DNA from 4 places in the Eubacterium sp. BL-380-WT-2B genome. Region 3 is predicted to be linked to each of the others. Evidence: riboswitches for the same ligand, from Rfam matches in the RefSeq annotation. Region 3 holds a riboswitch; each other region holds the start of a gene.
The links. A riboswitch is a leader RNA that binds a small molecule or an ion and turns the genes downstream of it on or off. The one in region 3 is predicted to bind cobalamin.

Region 1 (5,764 bases), on a different contig from region 3:
ATCATTTGTTATCAGATTATTTTTTTATTATATTATGGAAAACCTGCTCAAAAGGCTCAAAACAGCCATTTTTATCCTTTTGAGTCTTTTGATCACATGTTTGAATAATATTTTATTCTTTTTATGTAAAAGCCTTAATTTTTTACAATATGCGGTTGACAAAAGCTAAAATAAACAAAAACCTCTGCGCCCTTAACCTCAAAAGACTCAAAACCACCACGACGGCTGTTTTGAGTCTTTTGAGCATCTTTTTTACAGAATGATTTTAAAATTCCGGCTGGTACAGCACGTGCAGGAAGCCGCTTTTCGCGTTCTTTATCACCTCGGCCTGAATCTCGTAGACCTCCCGGATAAACGCCGGGGTCAGCACAGCATCGGGCGGGCCGCTTTTGATGATGCGGCCTTCTTTCATGACATGGATCTCGTCACAGTACATGGCCGCGATGTTGAGGTCGTGGATGGCGGACACGACGGTAAGGTTCAGCTTTTTCACAATGCTCATGAGCTGCAGCTGATACTTGATGTCCAGATGGTTGGTGGGCTCATCCAGAATCAGGCACTGGGTGTCCTGGGTCAGGGCGCGGGCGAGGATCACGCGCTGCTGCTCGCCGCCGGACAGGGTAGAGAAGTTCCGGTCTTTCATGGCCTCCATGCCCACAGTTTCCAGGGCTTTCTGGGCCAAGGCGTAGTCCTCGGCGTAGTTGCGCTCCATGAGCTTTTTGTGCGGGGTCCGGCCCATGAGCACCACCTGCTCCACTGTAAAATCAAAGTTATAGTAATTGTGCTGGGCCACCACAGCCACTTTTCTGGCCGACTCCTTATAGCTGAGGCTGTCCACTGCCTCTCCGTCAAAATAAATGACGCCGCCGGTGGGGCGGGCTGTCCGGTACAGGCACTTCAGAAAGGTGCTCTTTCCGCTGCCGTTGGGACCGATGATCCCAATGAATTTTTTACTCTGGACGTCAATGCTCACGCCCTTTAAAATCTCGCAGCCGCCCAGTGTCTGGGTAATGTCCTGGGATCTGATTTCCATTATTCGCCACCTCCAAAACCGTAGCTCTTACGCATCATCATATAAATAAACACCGGTGCGCCCACCATGGACACGAGAATCCCGATGGGCACCTCGGTCTCGGGCAGCAGGGTGCGGGCCAGCACATCGGCCCAGATCAGAAAAATGCCGCCGGTCAGGGCGCTCAGGGGCACCAGCTTGCGGTGGTCGGTGCCAAATACCATGCGCACCGCGTGGGGCACCACCAGCCCGATGAATCCAATGGTGCCGGATGCGTACACACACAGGCCAATAATGAGCGAGGTCAGGACCAGGTACACATGGCGGTAGGTGTTCAGGTTGGTGCCCAGGGTGATGGACACATCGTCGCCCAGGAGCATGAGGTTCAGGGGGCGGTGCTGGCTCCAGAAAAAGAGGGTGCTGGCCGCCACCACGACAAAGATGACCAGTGTGGGGCCCCACTTGGCCCCGGACAGGCTGCCAAGCATCCAGAAGGTGAGCTGCTGGGTGGTGTTGGGGTCGTTGGCCATAAAGACCATAAAATTGGAGAAAGCCATGCACAGGGCGCCCAGGGCCATGCCGGAAAGGATGAGCTTGACGGAGTTGGCCGGCCCGCCAATGTTGGCCACTGCCACCACCAGCATGGAGATCAGAAAGGCCCCGATAAAGGCGCACACACCCACACCGCTGCCGCCGAGCACAGCGCCCAGCCCAAAGAACAGGGCTGTGGTCGCCCCCAGCGACGCCCCGGAGGAGATGCCCAGCACATAGGGCTCTGCCAGCGGGTTCTTGACAATGGCCTGCATGACCACGCCGCAGATGGACAGGCCCATACCCACAGCCAGCCCCATGACTACCCTCGGAAAGCGGATCAACCACACCACGTTGTGGGCCGCGCCCCTGGCGTAGGCACTCAGGCTGTCCAGATGGAAGAGCTCGTAGCCGATGACGCTGTACACATCCCGGATGGACAGGTCCATGGAGCCGATGGTAACCGCTGCCAGGGCCGAGAGGATCAGCAGCCCCAGCATGACCACGCATACAAACACATAAAAGGGCTGGCTCTGGAGCCGCCCTTTATCTTTGATCAGTGCGCTTTGTCTCATAAAAAAGCCCGCTGACTAGTTCAGGTTTAAATCTGGGTACATCCCATTCGCGATGGTATGAATGCCGTCGATGGTACGCACACCGCTGCAGTACATCTGCCCCAGCTCGATGGGGATCACCCGGTTGTTCTTCACTGCGTCGATGTCGGCAAAGGCCGCGTTGTTCATGATGGCGTCCTTTGTCTGGGCGGCCATGTCCTGGTCGTCACGGTCCATATAGACTGCGAAGATGACTTCCGGATTGGCAGCGACCACGTCCTCCTCGCCCAGCTTGGACGCGTCCGGACTGGCCAGTGTGCCCTTAAGCTTGGTGACCATATCGCCTGCCAGTGTGGTGGCCCCATAATTGACAATCTGACCGCTCTGGTCCTCCATCACCAGTACTTTGGGGCTCTTGTTTTCCTTCTGGGCATAGGTCTCTGTCTGTTTCACAGCGTCCTTGATGGCGTTCACCAGTTCCCCGGCCTTATCCTCCACGTCAAAGATTTTGCCCAGGTTCTCAAAATCCTGGTACTCGTTATCCAGTGTTTTAGGGGACACTGCGCCGCTGTTGAGCATGTTGTAGCTGTTCACGCCCTGGCTCTGCCACTCCTTCATGCTGCCCAGGTTCTTGTCGGAGAACAGGGAGGTCCAGCTCAGGATCATATCCGGTTCCAGAGCAGTGGCGGCTTCCTTGCTGGGTTTGAATTCGGACAGATAGTTGACCTTGGCGAAAGCGTCCTTGTACGCTGGCTTCACCTCGTGATCCAGACCGCTGGCAGCCACAATTTTGTCCTCCAGGCCCAGGGCCAGCATGGTCTCGATGGCGTTCTGGTATACGGCCAGCACCTTTTCAGGCGCCTTTTCAAAGGTCATTTCCACAGGCTGCTTGTCGTAATCGTAGGTGGTGATGGTGACCGGATAATGGCCGTCTGTGCCGGCGCTCTGGCTGGCGCTGTCATTTCCCCCTGCGCTGCCGCACCCTGCCAACACGCCTGCCGCCAGCACTGCGGACAGGGCAATCCCTAAAAACTGTTTCTTCAAGCTTCTCATTTTTCTACCTCTTTCTTAAAAAATCATATAAAAAGAGCCTGCCGACACATCGCCGACAGGCTCCCATTTACCTATCTCAGGTTCTCCCAGTGACAATCCCCTCACCGGACAAACACGCGTAACACTAAAGGCAGGTCTCCTGACTCACAGCTCCTCCGCACTCCGCTCCCTTCCCGGCCCGAGGCCAGTGGTTTACTGCGGCGCGTCCCTGTTTACAGTGATGGGTTCGTACCGGATTCACACCGGTTTCCCTATTCTCCTTTTTCAAGGCACCCTCAATGGTTTGATTCAATTGTTAATATTAGTATAAGCGAACTTTTCAAAATTGTCAACTGCCGGCGCCCTGAATTTCCTCAGATTTTCCTGAGCACGTTCCAGAACGCCATGCCCAGCCCGTGGGGTACCACCTTGCCAAACACCCGCAGCCCGAAGCTTGCAAGGCCCGGCGTGGATACGGCCGCGCCCAGGCGGCTGTCCCTCATAGAGCGGCGCACAACCGTCTGGACGGTGCCCGCAAAGGGCAGGTGGCGCACCGCGGAGCGGTCCGCGTTGGCGCTGGCCCGCGGCACAAACTCGGTATTTTTGATCCAGTAGGGGCAGACCGCTGTCACCCTTATGCCCCGGCCGAACAGCTCCCAGCGCAGAGCTCTGGTGTAGCTTAGGAGGAAGGCCTTGGAGGCCGCGTACAGGTTCATGCCGGGCAGGGGCATAAAAGCCGCCACCGAGCAGATCTGCAAGATTCTCGCGCCTTTCTGCATGTACGGCAGTACCCTCAGGGTCATATCGACTGCTCCCCGGCAGTTTAAATCAATGAGGGCATTGCTGTCCGCTTCGGTCACCTCGGCGTAATTTCCCAGCTTCCCCATACCCGCGGCATTGACCAGCAGCCGCACGTCCGGCTGCTTCTCGGCCATCAGGGCTGTCAGCTCCGGAAAACTGCTGGTGTCTGTCAGGTCCATGACTACAGGCCTCACCGGTGTTTTTACTTCCCTGGCCAGCGCTTCCAGCCGTTCCCGCCTCCGGGCAACGGCCCAGATCTCATCCAGATGCTCACGTTCACTGATCTGTTTTACAAACTCGCGTCCAAGCCCGCTGGACGCCCCGGTCACTATGGCTATTCTCATAATCGCTCCTTCTTTCATCAGTGCTTCGGGCCTGCCTCTGGCAGCACCCTTTTTATGTACATACCACTTTCAGAAAAAAATAACCGAGCGCGCCTTTTTTATAAGAATCCCCCAAGATACAGGCTCAAAAGGCTCAAAACACCTTGGATACGTGTTTTGAGCCTTTTGAGATTCAGATCTCAGTCTGCTTTTTATATTTACAGCGGCAGGTCCTTCCGCCTGAAGACCAGGATGCCCAGGGTATACAGCACCACCGAGACTGCCGCCAGGGCCGCCATGCACAGGCCCACGGTGTCGCCTCCAGCGATGATCTCGGCAGGGTCAAACAGGCTGTACAGGGTCGTGTAGCGCACAACGTCCAGGTCCTCGCTGACGCCGGAGAGCATCATGAGCACCAGAAACAGAACGGGCAGGCCCCCGCCCAGGGCCAGGGACAGGCGGCTCTCGTTAAACAGGCAGGAGGCAGAGAAGCCAATGGCGCTGACGGCCAGCTGCATGAGCAGGGCGCCTGCGTTGACGAGCAGAAAGGCGCGGATGTCCAGATCGCCCGGGAACAGAGCCTGGCTGACCGCGATCCCCATAACGGTCACAAAGACCATGAGGAGGATATTGGACAGGATCAGGGCTGCGGCCTGGGTTGCGATGACCCTGGTCCGGGAATTAGGCGCGGACAGCAGGCAGGCCATGGCGCCGGAATCCACCAGCTTTGCCGCCGCGTTGTTGCTGGCGATAATGTTAAAAATCATGGGCACCATGATGACAATAAAGCCGTAAAAATAGGAGCCCAGAAAGCCCACAAGGCTTGTCTCAGCGCCAACGTCCAGGTTCATGGCGTTTATCATCTGCTGGGGCAGCATGTCCATCATCTCTTTTATGCCGTCCATGGAATCCGGGTTGAACATACTGATCTCAACACCCATATACATGGCCAGAATGGCCGCGAAGATGACAAGTATCCTGAGCTGTGATTTAAAGGTTTTTCTGAAAAGCGGCCCGCTAAGCATGATGTTTACCTCCGTAATACTGCATAAAAATATCCTCCAGATCCTGGGAGACCGTGTCCAACGCCATGACGTGGTAGCCGGTGAGCATTTTCAGAAAGCTGTCCATGCTCCCTGCCACCCGCACCTCCACAAGCTGGGGGTGCTCCCTCAGCTGGCGGGTGCCGTTGCACCGGGCCGCGAAATCTCCGGCCTCTTTAGCGGTGGCGAAGCTGACCTGGTAGATCTTGTGGCGCTCTGCCTTGAGGGAGGCCACACTGTCCAGGGCTGCCAGCTCCCCGGCGCGGATAATGCCCACCCGGTCACAGGTCCGCTCGACCTCCTCAAAGCTGTGGGAGGACATGAGAATGGTCGTGCCCTTTTTCTTCTCGTTCTGGATCAGGCGGATAAACCGGTTCTGCATGAGGGGGTCCAGCCCGCTGGTGGGCTCGTCGAGGATCAGGACCCCGGGGTCGTGCATGAAGGCGGACACCAGGCCCAGCTTCTGCT
Region 2 (5,764 bases), on a different contig from region 3:
TTGTCAGTAATCGTATAAAACCTGTCGTGTCAAGTAGCACTCCCTGGCTCTTTTTCCTGACAAAGACAACAGAAGAAGGCCACGGAGCTGGACAATCCAGACGCGCTCTGCCATTTCTGCAGCGCCCGATGCAGGGAACACTGCGGACCGGGGTCTGTTTCACTGGGCAGAAGCGCATCGGCGTATAAGCCCGTGTTTGATTTGAGGCATTTTAGCTTTATTCTTTTTTAAGACAAGCATAAAATCCTTTTTGTTATCATTTAAGTCTTTATCAATTTAGAAAGATTTGATATAATGAATAACCATAAAAGGAGGTGGAAAGCCTTTGGGTTTTAAAACTATGGATGACAAAATATGGGTGCGCAAGGCCCGAAGGCTATAGAGCATAAATATGACAAAAAAGAAAGTAAAGAAAAAAAGAAGCGCAGTGCGCATTGTTGGAGACATCGTCATTATTCTGATCATCCTGTCCCTTTTGGGGGCGGCAGGATGGATGCTTTATAAGGAGTTTTTTCCCAACAATACGCCGATTCTTAAAATGCAGGTTACAAACCGCGAAGATAACAGCATCGACTGGGCGGCGCTGCGTGAGGTGAACCCCGAAACCGTTGGCTGGCTGAGTATTGAAGGGACAAATATTGATACCCCTGTGGTACAGACAACCGATAATGACAAATATCTGTACACCTCATTTAACGGAGAGTCGGATGAAAGGGGCGTGCCCTTTTTAGATATGAATTATAAATGGCAGCCTAAAAGCCAGAACTCTCTGATTTATGGGCACAGCACCATGCGCAGCGGTGTGCACGTCATGTTTGACGATCTGCTTTATTACTATAAAGACCCCAATTTTATCACAGAGCACAATAAAATTGTGTACAGAAGACCGCCAGAGCTGGGCGGTGATGGCGTTTGGGAAATTTTTGCCGTGCTGGTGGTTGAGCAGGATTATGATTACAGACAGTTGGAATTTGCCGACGATGAGAGCTTTCTGAACTATTACCAAAATATAAAGAATCAGAGCATTGTCGCAAGCAATGTGAGTGTACAGCCGGGTGACGAGATCCTCACGCTGTCCACCTGTATCTTTAATGTCGGACTCAATGACGGCCGCTTAGCCGTTATTGCCCGCCGGGTTTCATAAAAAATCGCCTGGCAGAAGATTGCAAAAGCCGTATCCACAGAGATACGGCTTTTTATTTTGCTTTTTCAGTCCCATTTCTCAAAGGCTTTTATTTTTTCAGTCAGGACTTTTATGTATTTTTCGCCGATCGCGCTTAAGCCGTGCTCGTTTCTGAGAATATATCCGGCGTGGAGCCGCTGGTCATTATCCAAAAGACGGATAGCCCTTACTTCGCTCATGTTGGAATGCATACGGTCAGCGTCGCTGTTGGTCAGGTCCGGTCCGATACTGAAACAGTTTGTGCCGCGAACCAGGGCAATTTTGGAGCAGCGGTCAATCACATGGATATTTTTATCCCAGATTTCATTGAACAGGATCTCCTCAGAGAAATGCATCATGCTGTCCTCCCCCTGGTCGTAAGTTACAAAAGGGTATTCCCTGAGCATATCCAGCGTCAGGGAGGTATTGCCGCTCAGAGGGTGTTTTTTCCGCAGGAAAACATAGGTGGTGAGCTGTCCCAGCTCATAAAAGCCCAGATTGCTGGAATCAAGGAGCTTTTGCATGGTATTGAGATAATGCTCGTTGATACACAGGATGCCGAGCTCACTGCGCCTGGACGCCACATCGTGTATGACCTCATGGGTCGGGCACTCGCGGATGGCAATGTCATAATGCCTGAGCTCAAGATCCTCGACAATCTGTATAAAGGACATGACCGAGAAGGGAAGGCGCTGGGTGGAAACGGAAAAGCGCATAGGCAGTGTTTTCCGATGCTTGTACCGCCTTTCAAGGTACTCGCTTTGCTCAACAATATCCTTGGCGTGGTTTAAGAAGTCCTGTCCCTCAAAGGTGACCTCAATGCCACGGTTGTTTCGTTTAAAAATTGAGATGCCGAGCTGCTGCTCGACCTCACGCACTGCGGTGGAGAGCGTTGACTGTGAGACAAAAAGCGACTTGGCGGCAGACGAGATCGAGTGGTGCTTTGCGATCTCGACGATGTATTTCATGTTCTGCATGGAGATCATATTGATACGATTCCTTTCCTCTGTTTTAATTATACTATCAAAAAATACGATAGCTGGCAATCAAAAATTGAGTTAATTGCAGTGGTTGTGAATTATCAGATATCGTGATATAATATAGCAAAATTACATAGAAGACTTGTTGCATGAAAACCGGTGAGAATCCGGTACGGTGCCGCCACTGTAAGGGGGAGCCGCTGTAAGTTTTATCAACACTGGAGAGCAGTCTCTGGGAAGTTGTTACAGCTGGCAATGAACCCAAGTCAGGATACTTCAACATTTCTTGTTTATACCTAACCTAACGGATCATTGGGAGAGGGTGTTGCTTGTGTTGAGGAACTCTTCTGATGAATCGGTCAGAAGAGTTTTTTTAATGGGAGAAATTATGGAAAAAAGCAGTAAAAGAATTGCGTTTTATGGAAAGGGCGGCATTGGAAAGTCGACCATTGCGGCCAATGTATCCGCCGCCTTCGCCAAAATGGGAAAAAGGGTGCTGCACATAGGCTGTGACCCCAAAGCTGATTCAACGCGGTGTCTGATGAAAAAGCGGATTCCCACAGTCATTCAAAGGCTGAATGAAAAAGGGGAACAGGTGACAACTCAGGATATTCTGTTTACGAGTGAGACAGGTGTGGCGTGTGTAGAGGCCGGAGGGCCGGAGGCAGGTATTGGCTGCGCAGGAATGGGGATCGCCACTACTCTGGAGACATTGGAAAAGCTTGGGATATTTGAAGCGGGCTGGGACTTAATCACCTATGATGTGCTGGGCGATGTGGTCTGCGGTGGGTTTTCAATGCCTATGAGAAAAAAGTGTGTGGATCAGGTATATATTGTCACCTCCTCTGAGCTGATGTCGCTTTACGCCGCCAACAATATCATGAAGAGCATTGTCCGGTACTCTGCCGGGACACAGCCGTTGTTTGGAGGACTGATCCACAACCGGGCACGTCCCGGTACGGATCACCAGGTTGTTGAGTGCTTTGGCAGCAAGACAGGCAGCCCGATTACGGCTTCTGTCTGCCAAAGTGACACGCTTCGCCTTGCGGACTATCGGAGGACAACTGTTTTTGAACAGCGAGAGGGTGAGGTGCTTCAAAAAAGCTTTATGGCATTGGCCAAAGCCATAGCCAGCCAGAAAGGGAAGCTATGGCCGAAGCCGCTTTCCGACGCGGATATGGATAACCTGGGTGAGACACTCTATCAGCTTGAGAAGGAGGACCGTCATGGGCGCAGCAGCTGTTGAGAAGGCGCAGCCAGGCATGGGAGATGAAGCGCTGTCCAGACTTCTTTTCCAGACCGAGGGTGTGCGTGTTCTGGCAGTGGGGCCGCCGGCCTGTCTCCGAATTCTTTATTTCAGAGCGATGGAGAAGGAAGCGCTCAGCCGTCTGAGGCTCTGTCCTGTTTCCAGGCTGGAGTACACACTTGGCAGTTATGTACCCAGGGTTCGTAGGATGATTGAGGAGCTTGTCATGACCAGTGGGACAAAAGGGGTGGTGCTTTATGTCTCCTGTCCAGACCTGCTCACACAGACCGATTTTGAGGCCATGATGTCGGAGGCAGATAACCCTCATAATGTGCCGGTCGCTGTTTTCAGGCGAGGCCCCATGGAAAAACGGAAGAGGAAGCCTGTGGAGCGGCTTGAAGAAATACTTCGGGGCTTTGAGACGGCTCGGGAAAACCACTGGGTTGGAAAGGATGCGTGCCTTTGTCCACCGCCGCCTCTGGCAGCAGATTACAGCGGTGCGATGACGGCTTTTGAAAAGGACCGCGCCCTCTGTACCTGCCTGGTAACAGGCTCAGGCTGTGCCTCCTGCCCCAGATCCATTGACAGTTTCAGCGGGAAGCCCTTCTGGTATTCAAAGATGAATGACCTTCAGATAACATTGGGTGCGGCTGAGAGCATTGAGAAGGGCATCGGGGCTGTCATGCAGGAAGAAAAAAGGCGCTCGGCGTTCATTGTCGGCACGCCGCTGACTGCCATGACAGGTATTGATGACAGTTCTTTCCCAGTGCTGAAGGAAAAAATATTCATACAGACCGACGGGTTTCAAGATGCCCTTGACGGCACCCGGCAAGCACTGTCTACCGTTTCAAGACAGGAGATGCGGCGCTGTGAATACACCGAAAAGCGCATTAATCTTGTGGGATATACGCCCTTTCTTTTTGGAAACCAGCGGCAATTTGAGACGATTGCGCACGATCTGGAGCGATTGGGCTATGCTGTTTACTGGCTGGGAGGCGGAACGCTCGCGGACTTTAGAGACGCGCCAAAAGCAAAGGCCAACTGGGTTATCTCAGAAGCAGGCCTTGATCTGGCAAAATGGATGGAAAAGCAGTATGGTACGCCGTGGTTTTATCAGATGCCTGTCAGCGTAAGCGGCGTCCGGACAGCTTATCAATACCTGGAAAGCATAACCGGGGACGCTGTGTTTCAGGGCTGCACCGAAGATCCGGCGCCTTCAGAGCAGCCGGTAAGAACCGCTGTGATGATCGGCAGCCATGAACTGAACCGCCAGGTAAGTGTGGCCCTGAGAAATGAATTTATTGTTGAGTGCACCATAGTTGAGGCTCGTTCTTTTGGGTGGCCTTTGGATAGAGAAACGGATTATGTCATCGCAGATCCGCTGTATTTTCAGTATCTTCCTGAAGGTGCAGCGCTCAGGGTTCCCTTACCCTTTCCGGCACTTAGCGGAAACCGTTATGTGAAACGGGACTATTGTATCATTGGCCGAAAAGGACACCAGTATTTAAAACAGTTTTTTATGTAATCTAAAAATAAAGGAGTTTAAAATGAAAAAAAAATGGTTAAAAGCAGCAGGCCTGTGCCTGGCTGTCAGTTTGATTTTTGGAGGCTGCGCCAGCAGCGGAAATACCGCAGAAAATGCAGACAAAGTGGAGGCGCATGTCATAACCGATGAGGGCGGTAATCAGGTAGAGCTGCCGGAAAAGATCACCAAGGTGGCCATTACCCCGATTCCGTGGGCATCGGCAGTGTGGACGATTGACGGGGGAAGCGACCGGATTGTGTCCATTAACCCCAGCGCGATGGCCCAGTATAAAAAGAGCTTTATGACTAAGCTGGCGCCGGAATTTGCGGATATTTCCACAGGAGAAATCTCTCAGGATTTTTCCATTAACATCGAAGAGCTTATGAAGCTTTCACCAGAGGTGGCATTTATCTGGAATGACCAGGAGGCTGAGGCCGAAAAGCTGAAGGCTGTTGGCATTACCCCTGTGATGCTGAACTACGCCGAAAACCTTGAGAACCTCAAAAAAGATTTAACACTGGTGGGCAGGGTTCTGAACAAGGAGGATTTTACCCAGGAGCTCATTGATTACCACAATGATACCGAGACATACTTTATTAACAAAAAAGATCAAGTTGCCGCGGCAGACCAAAAGAGCGTTCTCTATCTGCAGAATAAAAAGCTGAGCGTCGCAGGGTCCAAAAATATTAACAACTACCTCCTTGAACTGACAGGTGGGCGCAATGTTGCCGCCGGCTTAGAGAAAAAGTGGGCAGAGGTTAATATGGAGCAGATCATGGAATGGAACCCTGAGATCATCTACCTCTCAAATTTTGACGACACCATGCCAGAGGATTTATATGAAAATAAAA
Region 3 (5,764 bases):
AAATCCGAGGTTTTTAAGCACAATGGAAACATTGATACCCTTGCCGCCCGGGAACAGCCGCTCTGAAGCGGTTCGGTTTACCTGACCGGTCTTAAAATTATCGACCTTTACAATGTAGTCCAGGGATGGATTAAAGGTCACTGTGTAGATCATTTTTATCTACCTCCATTATCTCTGTGAATTTCAGGTATTTATGATCCTGCAAATCTGTGGTGATGATCGTCGCGTTACCAATGCTGCCAAAGGTAACGGAAGAAATTTTATTAAATTTTGAAGGGTCACTCAAAACGTAAGCGTCCCGGCAGTTTTCAAAGGCTTCCTTCTTAACCAGGGCCTCATGAACATCCGGCGTAGTGTACCCTGCCGTGGGGCTGATGCCATTGGTTCCAAAAAAGCCAAGGGTAAAATTGTATTTTCTGAGGGCTTCCACTGTTTCCTCGCCCACCATGGCTTCAGTTGAAACCCGAAGGTGTCCACCTGGAATAAATACTTTATACCCCTTTTTAAGGAGTTTATTTGCGTGTCCGAGTCCATCGGTCACGTAAGTCGCCTCCTTTTCACTGATATAATCAATGAGAGCCTCTGTAGTTGTTCCCGCATCAATAAAAACAAAGTCACTTTTTTTAATGAGCGAAGCCGCGTACTTGCCGATACGCTTTTTTTCCTCACTGTACTGGCCATGTTTGTAAGCCACATCATCTTCACTTGTCGTATAGCTGTTATCAACGGCTGTAGCGCCTCCATGAACCTTATTGATAAGGCCCATCTCGTGCAGGGCGGTTAAGTCCCGCCGCACCGTTGATTCTGAGCTTCCAAGCAGCTCAGTCAGTTCCTGCACTGTCACTGCTTTTTTGCTCTCCACGGTTTTTAAAATAATGTTAAATCTTTCCTCTGTTAACATCTCTTTGACCTCCGCAACTGTATATTATCACCATCTTCAGTCAATGTCAAGCATAATCATTCAAAAAACTTCAAAATAATTCAAAAAAACCCTTGTTTTTCTCTTGAATATGATTAGTAATGACTGAATTTGACTGTTTAAGCCTACCACGCCCGGGTATAAAAGTCAACAAACCAGAAACGCTGGCAGCCGGACCGACGCCCGAGGTTGTTTTCAAAAAATAAAAAAGAACCAAACACGCGATTTGGTTCTTTTTTATCAGTGATATGCATATACTAAATTTTTTCGATCATGACATCAGACGTTGTCGCCGTCCTTGATGTCAAAATAATCTGGTAAAAATTGCTGAACGTCGTTAATGCGGATTTCAAAATGGGAGTGCGGTCCGGTTGAATTACCAGTGCTGCCCATCAACGCAATAACCTGACCCTTTTCGACCCGGTCACCAACGCTTACCTTAAATTCGGAGTTATGACCCATTCTCAGGACGGTTTTTCCATCGTCCATCATAATGTCAACGCATAATCCGTAACCGCCAAATTCACTTGCCCGGATGACTGTACCACTCTGCGGTGCGTAGATCAGCGTACCCATTGAGTTCGCGATATCCACTGCAAAGCAGCCTGCGTGGCTTCCTGGCTTATCTAAAGCGGAAATATTACCGACTGCCGGTAAAATAAAATTGCCTTTCTTTGAAGACATGGTTGGGTACTGCTTCGTTCCCTTTGAAACAATCTGAGCCACTGGCTCTTTTGCAACTGTTTCGGATAAGGTTGTTTCACTCACAACCTTGCCGTCTTCATAGACGGTTTCGACTTCCTTATCAAGTTCTCCGTTCACACCTTGCTGTGTAACTACAGTTTGATCAACATATATATTTGGATCTTCCTGCTCAACGGTCTGGAAAGGTATGTCTTCTTTTTTAGTTGATGTTTTAGTCAGATTAATTTTTAAGATACTGGAGCTTGTCTCAGTCTCATTATTCTGGTTTTCTACATTCTCATTACTATTATTTTCAACGGTACCTTCAGCTGCTGGAGCTTCCTCTTGGGCTGGCTCATTGCTTTGGTCTCTTGCCACATCGGCTCCACCACGGCTTGCTACCTGGATTGGAGCGTTCGTACTCTCTTCACTCTTACTCGGATTAGTATTACCTGTTGCTAAAAGATTAGCGCACTCGTCCGGACTGTTTAAGTCCTCGAGCGGAAAATTCTTAGGCGTTTCTACAACGTCGCTCTGGATGTCGCATTTTACCAGCTTATCTGAATCTTGTACATTACCGATCTTATTAATTGCACCTGCAATACCGGCCTGTACCTGGTCAGATGAAGCCAGGTTCCCGACTTCCTGTCCGTCAACCTTCAATTGTACACCATGAACGCCGACCTGAAGATCCTGTGCGTTCAATGCATCAGTAAATTCTTCTTCTGAAAACATTGGTTTATTAAATGTGATGCTCTTTTTAATCTGTATATCATTGTAGACATATGCTGTTTCTATCGACGTTTTCGATCGCATATCCTGCTCTACCTGATCCAGACTCTGTGTAAACACAGCTGCATCTTTGGTATAGCCTAAAACCTCTCCGTCAACCATTACCTTGTAACCAAGACAGGTTGAAGAAAAGAATCCGAGAAGAAGCGCTACACAGAAACCTGTGAATACGACTTTTTCTCTTTTGCTCAAGTGCTTGGCGTAATGCGCAAGCTTCTTAAAAAACATTTGAAGCTTGCCACTTGAGCGATGGCTTTCGTTGCTAATGCCTAATCACCACCCTCCTATATAATTTTGACCAAATTGTAAAGTTATTTACAATTTAGATATATTTTAACATATCCTTTGGCACTTGCCAATACCTTAACCGAAATTACTTAATATTTTATGAAAAATTCATTAAAATATACGTATTTTAGGTTTAATCAAGGCGGTTCTCGCCCCTTTATCGGATATTTATTATTTTTTTCTTTACAACTAAAATTAAATTAAAGAGGAAAATATTGTTATAAGAAAACAAATTTACAAGAAGTCTCTTTTCAGGGCCGAATAAACCTTGACAAAATAAAATCAAAGGGATATGATAAGGATAACTTAATATTGTAAACATTATGTAAATGGGAAAAAGGTGAAAATCCTTTGCTGTAATCGCAGCTGTAATGCAATATGTCCTCTTAATATACCACTGTCCTCAGGATGGGAAGGTTGGGGGAATGCCATTGTAGAGCCAGAAGACCGGCATAATGTTTTCTTAAAACACTCCGATTTAGAGTTGTTTAAGAGATACGTTCTTTAATTGATTTCGTATTTTTTGCCTTCTCGAGCCGGAGAAGGCTTTTTTATTGTACTAAATGAAGGTGAGGTATTCCCATTGATCGAAATAAAAAAACAGGCAGAGGCTGCCAAAGAATTTAAAGGCGACACCGTCATCAAGAGCCTGATGACCCTCAAGCGCCAGCTTGAAGATAAACGTGAGCTGTTCGGTATTCATGAATATGCCTTTGCCAAAACCAGCGACCTGCTGTTTTCCATGGGCACAAGACTTTTGTGCGAGGGGAACCAGTGCGGTCATTACGGCGCCACCTGGGCCTGCCCGCCAGCGGTAGGCAGCTACAACAGCTGTGTTGCCAAATGCCGTTCCTACGAAAATGTCTGTTTGCTTTCAACCGTTACCGATTTAAAGGGCCAGTACGACTCCAGAGGCTGGCACCGGGCACGCATGGTCCACGAGGCCGCCACGGCAAAATCCGCCAGGCTTTTCAGAGCCCATTATCCAGGCGCGCTGGTGCTCTCTACAGAGGGTTGTATCATCTGCGACCAGTGCACCTACCCTGATGCCCCCTGCCGTTATCCCGACCAGATATTCCCTTCTGTGGAGGGCTACGGCATCGTGGTCATGGATCTGGCCAGCAAAACCGGCCTTTCCTATAATAATGGCCCCGAAACCGTCACCTATTTCAGCTTTGTGCTGTTTTAATCCCCATTCAGAAAGGAAAACCGCTATGAACCTGACCATTTCTTCCATTCCTTCTGCCGAGCTCTTGCCTCCCGCTTTCACTGTTTCCGATTTCCATACCCTCAAGGAAAAATACAGCGGCCTAAGAAAAAAGGCAGCCACAGCCTACTGCGCCCTGGATGGCGTCATCTCCCTCTTTCAGGCCATCGCCCAGGAAAAGGGGATTGACTTTAATCCTATGGTTTTCTACCCCATGTCCTCCTTTGTGAAAGAACGGGACATCTGCCGGTTGACAGAGATTCTGCTGGAAAGTGCCTTTTCTGCGGGAGAAAAAAGCGTGGACTTCAGCATCAATCTTTTTAACGCAGGCGTTATTTCCCTGTCCATCAAAACCAGACAGCCCTGCAGGCCCCTTTCTCAGTATACAGAGGAACTCCAGGCACTCACCGACGCCTATGAAGGTATCCGGGACACCCGCCGGATCGGCGGCCGGGAGCTCGCCTCCTTTATCCTGAGACGCAGCCCCGAAAAGAATGAGGGGTGTTTCGGAAGTGACCTGTTATACGTCCGTTTTTAAAATTTTTTCAGCGGTTTCCTCATCAATGATAAGGTGACGCGCGAACCCCGTATTCAGACAGCCGATGGCCGACCCTACATTCGCTCCCACAGGCACAATACCAACAAAATTCTTAATTTTAGAAAGCGGTGCCAGCGGAATCTGAATGGCAAAATCATCCTCCCCTTTAATCTGCTGGCCTTTCCAGTTAAAAAAGTAAGACAGAATATTAGAAGTGGCCCGCTCCGTAATCAGCCGCCGCCCAAAACGCAGGGCTGTGGCGTGGTCTGGTACACAGGGATATCCCCCTAGGGTCACTAAGGCTGTGTCTGTCTTTTTCCACAGGGCCAGAATGCTGTTGTAATTATCCGTCGTCACAAACAAATCCCGCTCCTGCTTCGTAGTCGGGAAAGCCGGTGAGATCAGAAAATCCGCCTCAAAGCCAGTTTTCCGTGCAAAATCTGTGGCCAGCTCATTGGGATGGTAGCCCTTGTGGGGCACTGTGGCAGTCCCGATCAAAGGACAGACCTTTCCGCTATACTGTTCAGTGAGCTCCCGGTTCGCTAAAATATCAATGATCCGGCTGATATTATACCCCCAGCCAAGTCCCAGGATACGGGTTTTTGGAAGAAGTTCCAGAAGAAAATCCACAGCTGCCTCATAGAGGCGTTCCTGAGTTTCATTTTTATCGTCCATACAGCTCACGACCTGGCAGCTTTTTAAGCCAAACCGGTTGCACATCTCCCGGCTTTTTCCAATGCTGGTGCTGTCAAAAGACTTAATCTCAATTTTAACAATTCCCTCCCTGCGAGCCTTGTTCAGCAGATTGCTGACCGAAGGCCTCGAGATACCCATAGACTTCGCAATCTCTGCCTGGGTCATATTCTCTTCATAATACATTTGCGCCGCGGTAATAAGGCGGATCAGTTCTTTCTCTTTCATGATGCTCTCCTTTACAAATGTCAACTGTTTTTTTCTAAAATATACTCTATTTTTTAACAAATGTCAATCCATTGCTTTTAAGGTTTAAAATCCAATCAACTTTACATTTGTCAGAAAATAGCCTTTTTTTTGCATTTTTATTGTATTTTTTAAAGTTTTTAAACTTTATTACGTTTTTTCGATTGACATATGTTAATTTCAATGCTATTCTGTAACCAAGTTGAAACCGATAACGGAGGTGAGAGTATGTCAGTAGAAACCTTAAAAATCAAAAACATGTTATTAACATCTGCTAATAAAATCATCAGCAACGTCGAAAACTTAACCAAACTGGACTGTGAGCTCGGCGATGGCGACCATGGAACCACCATGGAAAAGATCGCCAAAGAACTGATGACCGAAGTAGATGCCTGGA
Region 4 (5,764 bases), on a different contig from region 3:
CTGCCAGGTAGAGCATATTCTTCATAATGGTGTCGGAATAGCGCACCGAGGTGGTGGGCGTCCCCTTCATGGCGCCCTGGACCTCGGGCCGGCTCAGGTGGTTGTCCAGCGAACCGATACCGCTCAGGGACTCAAACAGGACGTTCCCCTCCACATCTATGATGTTGATGCGCTGGTTGGTGCTGTTTGCATAATGCTCGAGCCCGGTGACGTCGCCGGTCTTGATGTAGCCGGGCATCAGGTCCTCGACAATATACTCGCTGTTGCTTTTCAGGTTGCTCTCGGTGGATTCATAGTAGGCGTTTTTGAAGATCACATAGGAGAAAACGCCTGAAAAGGCAGTGACCAGCACGATCAGGATTGAAAAGACAATGGTGATGCGTTTTTTCATTGATCACCTCCCAGGTTTTCTACCAGGCGGTAGCCCACGCCGCGCACGGTTTCGATGTATTTTTCCTGGTCGTCCTCAATCTTCTTCCGCAGGTAACGGATGTGGACATCCACTGTCCGGGTCTCGCCGTAATACTCATAGCCCCAGATTTCGTCCAGCAGCTGATCCCGGGTCAGCACCTTGTTCTTATTGTTTGCCAGATACAGGAGCAGCTCGTATTCCTTCAGCGTCAGCGACAGCTTTTTGCCGTTTTTGTATACCTCGAAGGAGCCGGGCAGAATGCGCAGGCTGCCCACTGCGATCTCCTCTGTGTCTGAGCTTTTGATCATCTCGGTGCGCCGCAGGACAGCCTTTACCCGGGCGTAGAGCTCCTTCACGCTGAAGGGCTTGGTCATATAGTCGTCTGCGCCCATTTCTAGGCCAAGGACCTTGTCAAACTCCTCGCTCTTGGCGGTGAGCATGATGACTGGAATGTAAGACAGGTTTTTATCCGCCCGCACCTCGCGGCAGATGGTGAGCCCGTCCTTGCCCGGCAGCATTAAATCCAGAATGATCAGATCCGGCCGGATATCCACGATTTTCTCAACCGCGCCGGTCCCCTCGTGGACCCCCGCCACCTCAAATCCCTGGGCTTCCAGATTGAATTTAATCAGCTCAAATATATTAAGTTCGTCTTCTATAATCAGAATTTTTTTCATTTTCTCTCCAATTCTCGCTCAATTTTAACATAATATGATTATAGCATATGTTGTGTTAAAGGCATGTAAAATCTAGATTAAATTTAGAAGGCAAATCTGTGACTGTTAAAAAAGCGGCGCAAACCGAGACTGCGCCTTTTGTCCAGATAAGAAAAAGGCTTCGTCTCTCAAGATCCTTACCTGTCACTCCTTAAGCTCCCGGAAATGCTGCCAGTGAATCCCGATATGCCCAATGCCCAAAATCACCACAAACACCACCATCAAAATGACCCTCCCGTAGATCCCCAGGAGCAGAAACGAAACCACCGGCAGCGTTGCCCCTGCCAGCGGCACACCGCAAAAGCTCGAATAAAAATCTTTTAGCTTCTGCCCACTTCTAAAATACCGGACCCAGTAGCCCTCGTACAGCAGCATCAGCCCAAAGGACAGCGCCAGCCACAGGCTCCAGGGCGTCAGAGGGCGGAGGTTAAAATCCGTAAAGATCAGGGCGCAGCAGCTCACCCCCACCTGCCCCACACGCTCACACCACACCAGCAGTTTATGCTCATGTCTGAAATCATAGCCCTCCGGCTGCCTCCTTGTCCAGATCAGGTTGGGGATAAACAGCATCAGCAGATACAGTACACCGATGTATGAAAATCCAAAATGTCCCATTTTTTCCTCCTCATTTTTTATAAACAGCGTCGCCGCACAGTTAATACCGCTATTATATCACGTTTGGATTAAAACTTTTACATTTTGTCTTGACACCCAAAACAAATGTGATATGATAATAAAAAAGCATAAAACATTTCAGGTGCTGCATGGCAGATAATAGGGAACTAAGTGAGATTCTTAGACGGGCCCGCCGCTGTAAGTGGATTGCCCGGCTCATCACCACTGTCCAAAAGGATGGGAAGGGAGCCCGGCGTTAATCCTCAGTCAGAAAACCTGCCTGAAATGTGTCGACGGTCTTTATCTGAGCGGTGGAGGCCTGTGGGAATGATGGAAAGTTCGCACCTTAGATTAAGGTCGGGCTTTTTTTGTTTGAAAAATAAGGAGATACCAAATGAAAGCAGTTGTTTTAACAGGCCCCGGCCAGCTGGAAATGACCGAAAGGCCCATTCCGGCCTGCGGCGACCACGAAGTCCTTGTCAGGGTCATGGCCTGCAATTTATGCAAAACCGATCTCAAATGCCTGACCATGGGTCAGCGTGACCTGGTATACCCGCGTGTGCTGGGCCATGAAATTTCCGGTGTTATCGCCGGTGTGGGCGCTGCAGTCACAGGCTACCAGGAGGGACAGCGGGTACACGTGCACCCGGGGATTGCCTGCGGCGCGTGCGCCTATTGTAAAGAGGGCGATGATAACCTCTGCGACCACGTGCGCATCATGGGCTTTAACTATGATGGCGGCTTCCAGGAATACCTGGTGGTGCCTGCGGAGGGCGTCCGGGGCCAGATCATCAACATCATTGAAAATGACGCGCTGAGCTTTGAGGAGATATCCTTTATCGAGCCTCTCTCCTGCTGCGTCAACGTCCAGGAAAAGCTGAAGCTTGCGCCTGACGACACCCTGCTGATCATCGGCGCAGGCCGTATGGGCATCCTCAACCTGCGTGTGGCAAGAGCCCTGGGCGTGCGTAAGGTCCTTCTGCTTGAGTCTGACCCCGAACGGGCCGCCCGCGCCGAGACGCTGGGCTTTGACGCTGTTTTCGCGAGCGGGCAGGAGGCCGAGGGCGCCATTAGGGAACTGACAGACGGCCAGGGCGTGGATGCGGTGATCCCCTGCTGCGCAGCCGCAGACGCCATGAACCTGGCGCTCCGGGTGCTTAAAAAGCAGGGGCGCTTCGGCCATTTCAGCGGTATTATCCCAGACGGCGCCACCCAGCCCGAGATCAACACCATTCACTACAAGGAGCAGATCATGACCGGCGCCTACGGGTGCAGCATTGCGCACAGCCGCCGGGCCAAGGCACTGCTGGAGAACGGCAGTCTGATTGTAAAAGACCTGATCACTGAGCGCATTCCGCTCGAGGAGCTGCGGCACGGCCTTGAGCGCGTACGTCAGCTTGAAACCCTGTCGACCATCGTCGTTTTTGATTAACACACCATATGGAGGAGTAAAACAATGGAAGCAGTTACTATGAAAGAATATGGCCAGGTGATCACCGGCCTCATCAACCGTGAAAATCTGACCAAGGAAGAATCAAAGGAAATGTTTATGGAGATCCTGGGCGACCGCCAGACGCCCATGCAGCAGGGGGCTTTTCTGGCCGCCCTCAGCGCCAAGGGCCCGACCGCCGCAGAAGTAGCCGGCAGCTTTGAGGCCATCTACGAAATTGACACCTGCAAGGTCACGCCTCAGACCGCTGTGCCTGTGGTGGAAAACTGCGGCACGGGCATGGATACCTTTAAGACCTTTAATATCAGCACGGTCGCCGGCATCATCGCCGCCGCAGACGGCGTCCCCATGGCCAAGCATGGCTCACGGGCGCTCACCTCTGTGTGCGGCACCATCGACGCGGTGGAGGCCCTGGGCGTGGATGTGGACTGCAGCGTGGACGTGGTAAAGGCCAGCATCGAGAACGCGGGCATCGGCATCTTTAACGGCATGAGCTCCGAGGTCCATCCCACTGCCCTCGGCCGGGTGCTGTCACAGATCTCCTTCGGCAGCGTTTTAAACATCTCCGCCTCTCTGGCCAATCCCGCCCTGCCAAAATACGCAGTCCGCGGAGTCTACTCCCTGGATATGCTGGAATTTGTCCCGGACATCATGCGTGAAATCGGCTATGAGCACGCACTGATCGTCTACGGCGAAGCCGGAGACGGCTGTATCGACGAAGCCTCCACAGTCGGCGCCACCCACATGGCTGAGCTGATGCCCGACGGCACTGTAAAGCGCAGTATCCTGACGCCGGAAAGCCTTGGGATTGAGCCGGGCAGACTGGACGAGCTGGCTCCCTGGGGCTCTGTGGACGCGGCCGCCCAGGGCATTGTCCGTATCCTGAAGGGCGTCTCCACCCCCACCCGCACCAACATCGTCTGCCTGAACAGCGCGCTGATTCTCTATGTTGCGGGAAAAGCTGCAAGCATTCCGGAAGGCTATCTGCGCAGCCATGAGCTCATCGCAAGCGGCGCGGCCTACAAGGCGCTGGAAAAATGGGTCGCTGCCCAGAACCGCGATCCCCAGGCCGGTCTCGCGAAGCTGAAAGCCCTCACCCTGGCCGCCGAGGTGTAAAATGAATCTCTACGCCTTTAAAGCTGACAATGGTTACCTGAAAATAGCTCCCGACGGCGCCTACATTCTGGTCGGCATCCATAAAGCCAGCGTCTATGATGACAGCAGACTTGACAGCCTGAAGGAGCAGCTCGCCGCCCTGAAGCCCGAGCTCGAAAATCTGAGGATCGTAAAACTCGTGCTTGAGGAAGAGGATTATTTTCTGCAATAGAAAAAAGGACCGCTGAGCAGCGGTCCTTTTTTAATAATCGCCTTATTTTTCTTCTCTTTCCATATGTAAAATCGGAAACTCCCGCCCCTGCTCATCTAAGGGCGACCTTGATGCTACGCGAAAACCCATATGCTCGTAAAAACCTCTTGCGCCGGGATTCTGCTCATTCACATCTACGGCGGTGGCACCGCAGTTCTCAAGGGCATGGCAGATAAGAAAACTGCCGGCGCCCTTTCCAAACCAGTTCGGCTCCACAAAAAGCATTTCAATTTTCTGTTTGTCAATCCCGATAAATCCAACGGTTGTGCCCAGGTGGTTACGGGCCAGCATCAGCTGCTCCACGCCCTTCAGGCCGGCCTTCACCTCAGGGACCAGTCCCTGAATATCTTCCTCTCCCAGAAAATCATGGGTGGCCCGCACAGAAGCCTCCCATATTTCAGCCAGTTTTTCGATCTCCTGATCGGTTCTGCGGCCGATCCTTTCAATGCTGTATTCCTGTTTCATTTTATCCTCCCTATAAAAAAGCCCTCTCCACCGCAATGAAGAGGCCTGTGTTTGTGTTAGTCGTTTCGTTCCCGCACAAAAAACCGGATGGGCGTGCCATCGAAATCAAAGGTATCGCGGATTTTGTTTTCCAGATAACGCTGATAGGAAAAGTGCATCAGCGTCGCGTCGTTGACAAATACCACAAAGGTCGGCGGGTTCACACCAGTCTGTGACGCGTAAAAGATTTTGAGACGGCGGCCACTCTTGGTCGGCGGCTGCTTCATCATGATGAATTCTGTCATGGCCTCGTTGAGCTTACCGGTGGTAATGCGTTTTTCCGTCTGACTCTTGACAAAATCAATGGTTTCGTAAATCTTGCTGACCCGCTGCCCGGTTTTGGCCGAGATAAACAGGATGGGCGCATAGTCGATAAAGGAAAGGGTATCGCGGATTTCCCTTTTCATTTTATCCATGGTCTTGGTGTCCTTTTCCACAATATCCCATTTGTTGACAATGATGATGGACGGCTTGGAGCGGTTGTGGGCGATACCGGCAATTTTAGCGTCCTGCTCGGTCACACCCTTTTCCCCGTCAATGAGCACCAGAACCACATCGCTTCGGTCAACAGCGGCGATGGCGCGCACAATACTGTAACGCTCAATATCCTCATAAATTTTTTTCTTCTTCCGCAGCCCCGCAGTGTCGATGAGGGTGTAATCCCGTCCATTAAAGCGCACCTCTGTGTCGATGGCGTCCCG

Region 1: linked by a shared signal. The riboswitch ahead of FYJ53_RS02540 (ABC transporter substrate-binding protein) and the one ahead of FYJ53_RS14010 (DUF2284 domain-containing protein) in region 3 are both predicted to bind cobalamin.
Region 2: linked by a shared signal. The riboswitch ahead of FYJ53_RS07890 (AAA family ATPase) and the one ahead of FYJ53_RS14010 (DUF2284 domain-containing protein) in region 3 are both predicted to bind cobalamin.
Region 4: linked by a shared signal. The riboswitch ahead of FYJ53_RS07525 (alcohol dehydrogenase catalytic domain-containing protein) and the one ahead of FYJ53_RS14010 (DUF2284 domain-containing protein) in region 3 are both predicted to bind cobalamin.

Annotation. Positions count from the first base shown of each region.
Region 1 is NZ_VUMP01000001.1:529,243-535,006, reverse strand. Features, by position in the region: gene FYJ53_RS02550 (ABC transporter ATP-binding protein) at 266-1,033, opposite strand; gene FYJ53_RS02545 (iron ABC transporter permease) at 1,033-2,118, opposite strand; gene FYJ53_RS02540 (ABC transporter substrate-binding protein) at 2,134-3,150, opposite strand; cobalamin riboswitch at 3,262-3,442, opposite strand; gene FYJ53_RS02535 (SDR family oxidoreductase) at 3,504-4,274, opposite strand; gene FYJ53_RS02530 (ABC transporter permease subunit) at 4,472-5,278, opposite strand; gene FYJ53_RS02525 (ABC transporter ATP-binding protein) at 5,271-5,764, opposite strand, start outside.
Region 2 is NZ_VUMP01000003.1:372,432-378,195, forward strand. Features, by position in the region: gene FYJ53_RS07880 (class B sortase) at 392-1,144, shown strand; gene FYJ53_RS07885 (LysR family transcriptional regulator) at 1,210-2,148, opposite strand; cobalamin riboswitch at 2,261-2,438, shown strand; gene FYJ53_RS07890 (AAA family ATPase) at 2,531-3,388, shown strand; gene FYJ53_RS07895 (nitrogenase component 1) at 3,369-4,913, shown strand; gene FYJ53_RS07900 (ABC transporter substrate-binding protein) at 4,936-5,764, shown strand, end outside.
Region 3 is NZ_VUMP01000006.1:356,316-362,079, forward strand. Features, by position in the region: gene pfkB (1-phosphofructokinase) at 1-153, opposite strand, end outside; gene FYJ53_RS14000 (DeoR/GlpR family DNA-binding transcription regulator) at 131-901, opposite strand; gene FYJ53_RS14005 (peptidoglycan DD-metalloendopeptidase family protein) at 1,199-2,623, opposite strand; cobalamin riboswitch at 2,979-3,154, shown strand; gene FYJ53_RS14010 (DUF2284 domain-containing protein) at 3,267-3,872, shown strand; gene FYJ53_RS14015 (hypothetical protein) at 3,898-4,428, shown strand; gene FYJ53_RS14020 (sugar-binding transcriptional regulator) at 4,411-5,349, opposite strand; gene FYJ53_RS14025 (dihydroxyacetone kinase subunit L) at 5,596-5,764, shown strand, end outside.
Region 4 is NZ_VUMP01000003.1:300,102-305,865, reverse strand. Features, by position in the region: gene FYJ53_RS07540 (ATP-binding protein) at 1-391, opposite strand, end outside; gene FYJ53_RS07535 (response regulator transcription factor) at 388-1,089, opposite strand; gene FYJ53_RS07530 (hypothetical protein) at 1,273-1,743, opposite strand; cobalamin riboswitch at 1,867-2,042, shown strand; gene FYJ53_RS07525 (alcohol dehydrogenase catalytic domain-containing protein) at 2,138-3,175, shown strand; gene trpD (anthranilate phosphoribosyltransferase) at 3,200-4,309, shown strand; gene FYJ53_RS07515 (hypothetical protein) at 4,311-4,520, shown strand; gene FYJ53_RS07510 (GNAT family N-acetyltransferase) at 4,563-5,024, opposite strand; gene der (ribosome biogenesis GTPase Der) at 5,081-5,764, opposite strand, start outside.